DNA from 3 places in the Paenibacillus sp. FSL R10-2734 genome. Region 3 is predicted to be linked to each of the others. Evidence: riboswitches for the same ligand, from Rfam matches in the RefSeq annotation. Region 3 holds a riboswitch; each other region holds the start of a gene.
What was found. A riboswitch is a leader RNA that binds a small molecule or an ion and turns the genes downstream of it on or off. The one in region 3 is predicted to bind cyclic di-AMP.

Region 1 (2,266 bases), 110 kb from region 3:
GCTTGTCACGCTTCCCTCCATAAGCTTGCCTTCTATGCTTATGGTGTATCGTTCCTTCCCACGTCGGGTGATCTGGTTCGTATTTGGCTCAGTCGTAGGGTTAGGGATTTTAAGTGGCATTGTAGGTGTACTGTTCTTGTAAATTCTCAACATTCATGCGAGTAGAAGTAGAATAAAGGCTGGCTCATCCGTAGTATTGACTACCTTTGAGCCAGCTTTTAGTTTGATATCCAATGCTTTAGGGAAATCCTCCCTATAATTCCATACAAAAGAACGCCCCGCAGCCAGTTCATTCCCCCCGGCTATGGGACGCCCTTATTTCTCGCTTAAACGCTAGCCGTCCATCTAAAGACGCCGACGCGTTTATGCATTCTTCAATGTTTACTCCAATTTACTCTAATAGATCAACTAATCTGCTGAGTTCCCTGCTGCTTCTCCAAAAACCGCTGAAGAATAGCATTAAATTTCTCCGGCTGACACAGATTACTAGGATCTAATGCGTTAGGAATAATCGCTAACTGAGCTTGAGGCAGCTGAGACACCACATCCTTCATACAATTGACTCCGAATTCACTGAAGTCACCCACAATACATAACGCGGGACGCTTAAAAGTCTTTAAGCATCTAGTGTAATCCACATGGCTCGTAGCCAGCCTTTGCCGGTACAATTCCCGTGGACGTTTGTCGAGAAGTCCTCTTCTAATCTCGTTATAGGCCAGGTTCCAGCGCTCCCGATACATCATACGAATCGAAGGCAGGATCAGCTCACTTGGGGCGTAATACATTAGCCAACTACAATAAGCAGCCATAAGCTGGATTTTACCTATAATCGTTGACGCCTGACTTCTACAGAAGCTATCCACAACGACAATCGCTTTTACCCGCTCAGGATATTGTTTCGCAATATGTTGAACGACCAGACCACCGTAAGCAATTCCCACAAAAACCGCTTCGCGGATGCCCAAATCATTCAATAGCATAATTAGATCTAGACATTGAGTTTCAATAATCTCGTTTGGGGCCTGCAGCAGCTCACCTGACTTTCCATTCCCCCGTAAATCGCACAGAATCACTTTATATTTATCAGAAAAATACTCCAGCTGAGGCTTGAACATACTATGTGTCAATCCATGACCGTGGATAAAAACAACCGGAGTCCCTGTACCATTGATTTCATAATAGAGTGAAGTTCCATTCAGTTTAGCAATAGGCAAAGGTAACACCTCTTTCATAAATAGATCCAATAACTATATCTGCTTTTGAACGCAGCAAAAAACCACAGAGGGATTCTCTGTGGCTATTCATCGTGAAATACGCCATTCATCCTCTCTCCATACGCTTACGAGGTTAGCTGTCGGATTCGGGCAGTGAGAGTTGCCCTACCTGCATGGATGCATTACTATGCACCAGGAACAGGATTCACCCCATAACTAGTACCGACTGTAACATCGATTCCCAGTTGTTGGTTCCCCCGCTTTCCTGAACGGAAATTAAGCGGATTTCATATGTAATTATCGGTTATGTCATGAATCATACTCCGTGTAAGGTTGCTTGTAAAGGAGCGATCTAGCCAAAATAAAGTAGAATGTAGTACTTTTCATTTCATATTGCATATACTCGTCATTTTCTCTCTCTTTTTCTCTTGTTTACTCGTTTTTTTTAAGAAAAACGTGCTGAACCAAGCGAAAAAGCCAAGCGGTTATCAGAGAACCATCTCTGAACCACTCGGCTCCTTCATAGAATCATGCGGCTACAAAAGATCGGCGTTTTTCAATGCATGCTCCCAGCTTGGATAAAAGAACAGCGCACTTCTCATAAGATCAGGATCGCTTTGCTTTACTTGTTTTTTGCTGATCGAGCTTCCGTCGGTTTGCAGCTTTTTGATCCGACTTAACACTTCATCAGCCTCCAAAGGAATTTCCATTGAAACACTCCTTTCTCAGTGACCTGGTTTCCAATCATTTTCTCCATAATATGCAAATTTATTCTTCGGTTTTGATTTCGACGAGTTAAACCAGCTGATAGATCGGTTGTTCAGCAATGAAAAAGGTAGGAATCATTGGGTATTTCTCTGCGAGGATTTCAGCTAAATATTTCATCCCTGGAGCTTCACTCTCCGCATGGCCTAACATAATCAGCGCTTTTAATCTGCCTTGGTGGACTGCATCCCTCACATATTCCGGAGTTTCCCACTCGGGTCCTTCACCAGCAATAATTAAATCAAGATTATGTTGATTAAAAAGAGGAATAGCCATCGTTCCGCCCC
Region 2 (2,266 bases), 1.3 Mb from region 3:
GTATTGAAGAATACAAGATCTCCAGATCTTAAATCATCCTGGGAAATAGCTGTACCCATTTGATATTGGGAGCCTGATTGGTGTGGTAGGTTGATACCAACTTTATCAAACACATACATTGTAAATCCGGAGCAATCAAATCCATTTGTGGAGACGCCGCCGGATACGTATTTAGTTCCGATGGTCTTGTCGATCACTTTATCCATTTTGGAATCCGCGAAAGCGCTTCCTGCTCCGATGGTGAAGATAATGGAAAAGCTGAGTACAGCTGCTGCTAACTTCTTCTTCAAAAGTTTATACCCCTTCCAGATGCCTACGAGGTTAGCTTAAGGGTTCGGTTGAAGGTCCCCTATGACCCCTCTAAAGATGGAGGTCAATTCACCCAAAGTTGGTTCCCCCGTTTCCCTAATAGTTAGGAAACTCGGCTCAGACTGTTGATTAGGAATAGCTTGTAATCAATACATGACAAAACCTTTGTAAATAACAACTTAATGATTACAAAAATGTTACTAAAATCTTACTGCAGTTATTGTAACAAACGGAGTGCCGCTTGGCAATCGTTTTTAACATAATCATGCAGAAAAATTCGTATTTTTAAAGACAAAATGCATATGTAAGCGATAATATTAAACTAATTTTCATATTTATAGAAATATTTATCAAATAAAAGTGTTTAGAGCCCGTTCTAGTGGTGTAAAGAATATAATAAGGCAAAAGAAAACCTGGATTCGATTACGGCAATAATCAAATCCAGGTTCATATAGTTATAATTGTGAGGTTATAGTTGTGGGGAAGTATTAATCGTAGGCTACAGCTTGATATGAGGAAGTACTCATTACTCTTTTAGCACCAACGTAGCGATTGGCCCAGTAGGACTGGCTAAGTGAAGTGATAGTTACACCACGTGAAGAAGAAGATTGTGCAAATTTACCGTTTCCAACATAAATTCCAACATGGGATACGCCGCTACCCAATGTGTTAAAGAAAACCAAGTCGCCTGAACGCAGCTTGCTTTTAGCTATAGGAGTTCCGACATTATATTGAGCTTTTGAGGTACGGGGCAAAGAAAGACCCATATTCTTGAATACATACGTAGTAAATCCAGAACAGTCAAATCCTTTAGTGCTAGTGCCTCCGGTTTTATAGGCAACTCCAATAGTCTTTGAGATAACACTGTCCATTTTCGAATCTGCAAAGGCGCTTCCACCACCAATAGAGAATGCCATTACTAATCCTAGCGTCGCAGCGACGCATGCTTTTCTTAAGTTCTTCAAAAAAAATGTACCCCTTCCAATGCCTGTGAGGTTAGCTTAAGGGTTCGGTAGAAGTTTCCCTATGATCACTGCAAAGCGAGATCAATTCACCCAAAATATGGTTCCCCCACTTCCCGGTGCAAGGAATTCGGCGTTTTATGCACCAGTTAGTGACTTATCGACATGACTACGACAAATACATGAAGTTATGTAGAAATCGTTTCAAATGATTACAAACTTGTTACTAATGGAACAGGACTTATTGTAACAAAGTCTTTACCATTTTGCAAATCCTAATAATTTATCTATAACGCAAAAGAGTCCCAGCTCCTGATTCAGGAACCGGGACTTTTATATTATGTTCTGCAAGGCTTAAAATTATTGTGGAAATGCTTTACTGCGCCATAGATGATATTGTGCGGAGATCCCCCACATTTTGAAGAGTGTTGAAGGCAGTGAAGAGAGTTGACGAATAAGAAGTGCGGGTAGGCCAGGACAGAAGATACCAGTTAGTCCGCACACTAGCAGAAGGAGCAGACCGCCTGCACCAAGCACGATGGAAATTCCTATTGCTGGAAAAAGTGACTTCAAGCAGATGAATAGGGAGGAGAACATCCCCATACCACTGGTATAACCAAACTGCATATATAGAAGAAACAGACGCACGATAAAAATGTATATAAGCCATGCCAATACGTATGGAACTAGATGGAGCAACAAAGAGTAGTTCAGAAAGGAGGATAAGAATAGCCCGTACATTTTTGGAGCAAGCCAATATAACGGAAGTAGAACCAACACCCATTCAATTAGACTGAAGATAAACACTGGCAATCCATAAAGCTTCATACCGGGAAAAAAGAACAGGCCACGCTCTCCTTTTCGCTCCTGGTGGAGTTCATGCAGTAATCCAGCCCTTATAAAGGGGGAGAGTAGCAGTCGCAAGACAACAAGCCCTAGGAACATCCATAACCAAGTACGTATCGCAGGATCTGTGTTCAAGCTGAACTGCCCTT
Region 3 (2,266 bases):
CTCTTCATGATGATCAATACCGAGCACCTCGTAGCCCATTTCCATCAGCTCAAGTGCAAGGCTTGAACCAAAGCGGCCTAAGCCGATTACTACAAATTGCTGTGCTTTCATTTCGGATTAACTCCTATCCAATAATTATTTTACCTTCTGGATGCTTATACAATGGTTTACCCTGTTTAGGTCCAAGCGCATACACTAATGTTAATGGACCTAGCCGACCCGCGAACATCGTCAGACAGATCAGAATCTTACCGATGATAGACAGTTCAGGTGTCAGCCCCATACTTAGTCCCACCGTAGCAAAGGCTGAGGTCGTCTCGAATAGTATTGCTAAGAAATTACTATCCTCTGTTGTGGACAGTAACATCGACACAGAGAGGACCAATAGTAACGCCAGTAAAGTTAACGTCAACGCTTTATAGATACGCTCCTGCGCCAATCGATAACGGAACAGCACAACATCTTCACGCCCGCGCAGCATCGCTATTACTGCACCAATCATTATCGTAAAGGTTGTAGTCTTGATCCCGCCACCCGTTGATCCCGGAGATGCACCAATAAACATAAGAATAACCATAAAAAACTGTGAGGCTTGCCGCAGTCCGGCAATATCCACTGTGTTGGCACCAGCGGTTCGGGGCGATACAGACTGAAAGAATGCCGATAATATTTTGCCGCCGAAATTTAGATTACCCAGTGTGCGCTGATTCGTAAATTCAAATATAAAAATAACCAAAGCGCCGATAAGAATAAGCCCTGCAGTGGAAGAGAGTACAACTTTGCTATGCAAAGATAATTTACGTTTTACACGAAACTCCACCAGATCAGACATGACAATAAAACCGATACCGCCGGAGACAATCAGAAACATCACCACGATATTCACAAGCGGGTCATATACATAATCGGTTAAACTCCGGAAATCTCCAAAAATATCAAATCCAGCGTTATTAAACATGGATACCGCATGAAATATCCCAAAATAAATGGCTTTTCCTAGGGGCATATCAAATGCCCAGCGTATCGACAGAAGTACCGCTGCACAGCCTTCAATGACCAAAGAATAAATGAGTACTCTCCGGATCAATCGAACAATTCCCTCCATAGAACCTTGGTTCATTGCTTCCTGTAGGATCAGTCTGTCCCGCAAGGAGATTTTGCGTTTCATCATCATGGCAAATAAGGTGGCCATTGTCATAAAACCTAAGCCGCCCACCTGGATAAGCACCATAATTACGGTTTTCCCAAAAATGGTGAATGTCGTCCCGGTGTCCAGCACCACAAGTCCTGTCACACAGGTGGCCGATGTTGCAGTAAACAACGCATCAATAAAACTAACAGCATTCCCGCTGGTACTCGAAATGGGAAGCATTAGCAGCAAGGCTCCAATCAGAATGATCGATGCAAAACCAAGCACCATAATCTGAGGCGGAGAGAGCTTCAGGAACTTTGATTCAGAAACCCTGCGAAACTGTGAAGCCACTACGCTCACCCTCTTATCAAAATTTAAAGAATTCCAACAAAAAAAGCACTGGAAAACCAATGCTACCCTTGGTTCCTGCAGTAAATTAGCCTACGAGGTTAGCTGACGGATTCGGACTGTGCAGGCTGCCCTATTCGTTCCTAGAACGAAATTCACCCCTGATGAATAAAGACAACGCCTATGGCGTATACTCATCTTTTCATTACTTCTTATGGTTCCCCCGTTTTCACCTGAAATTCGGCTATATACAATTGCATACAAATTATATATGTTATTTCGATAAATCACAAAGACACTATTAATGGTGATTCATATGAAAAATGCGGTTTGGAGAGGATGTACCACTAAGAGTGCCTTTTCTCATCACTTTTCCGTGTTTTCCCTGCAATTGCATCGATTTTCATGAAAAACGAAGAAATAATCACCTTAAATTCATGGTATATATTCAGCTACCTATTCTATAATATCTCTATTACCCATAAAAAGAATATACGATGATTTTTGTAACTATCATGGCACTAATACTATAATGGTACATAACATTGTCAGTTTACAAGGAGGCGTTACATGAATCCCGTTGGCCAGCCCTTACAGCAACGTGCCCTCTCCAAGAGGCTCATCATCTCGGGCATTATCGGTCTTATTCTATTTATTATGTTTCAAATTGCTCCCTCGGTGCTAAATAGCCCTGCCGGGGAAGATACTACTGTCATCAGTAAGGCGGAAGCCCGCGACAAAGCCATATCATTCGCAGAACAAAAGCTGAACTACACCAAAGCACCA

Region 1: another riboswitch for cyclic di-AMP. It lies ahead of NSS67_RS07340 (alpha/beta hydrolase); the one in region 3 lies ahead of NSS67_RS07815 (TrkH family potassium uptake protein).
Region 2: another riboswitch for cyclic di-AMP. It lies ahead of NSS67_RS02215 (C40 family peptidase); the one in region 3 lies ahead of NSS67_RS07815 (TrkH family potassium uptake protein).

The regions. Positions count from the first base shown of each region.
Region 1 covers NZ_CP150170.1:1,641,542-1,643,807, reverse strand. Annotated here, with positions in the region: gene NSS67_RS07345 (permease) at 1-142, shown strand, start outside; gene NSS67_RS07340 (alpha/beta hydrolase) at 405-1,214, opposite strand; cyclic di-AMP (ydaO/yuaA leader) riboswitch at 1,321-1,507, opposite strand; gene NSS67_RS07335 (hypothetical protein) at 1,751-1,924, opposite strand; gene NSS67_RS07330 (Nif3-like dinuclear metal center hexameric protein) at 2,010-2,266, opposite strand, start outside.
Region 2 covers NZ_CP150170.1:480,222-482,487, reverse strand. Annotated here, with positions in the region: gene NSS67_RS02220 (C40 family peptidase) at 1-290, opposite strand, end outside; cyclic di-AMP (ydaO/yuaA leader) riboswitch at 296-437, opposite strand; gene NSS67_RS02215 (C40 family peptidase) at 798-1,226, opposite strand; cyclic di-AMP (ydaO/yuaA leader) riboswitch at 1,280-1,417, opposite strand; gene NSS67_RS02210 (hypothetical protein) at 1,632-2,266, opposite strand, start outside.
Region 3 covers NZ_CP150170.1:1,756,440-1,758,705, reverse strand. Annotated here, with positions in the region: gene NSS67_RS07820 (TrkA family potassium uptake protein) at 1-111, opposite strand, end outside; gene NSS67_RS07815 (TrkH family potassium uptake protein) at 125-1,420, opposite strand; cyclic di-AMP (ydaO/yuaA leader) riboswitch at 1,557-1,736, opposite strand; gene NSS67_RS07810 (CPBP family intramembrane glutamic endopeptidase) at 2,051-2,266, shown strand, end outside.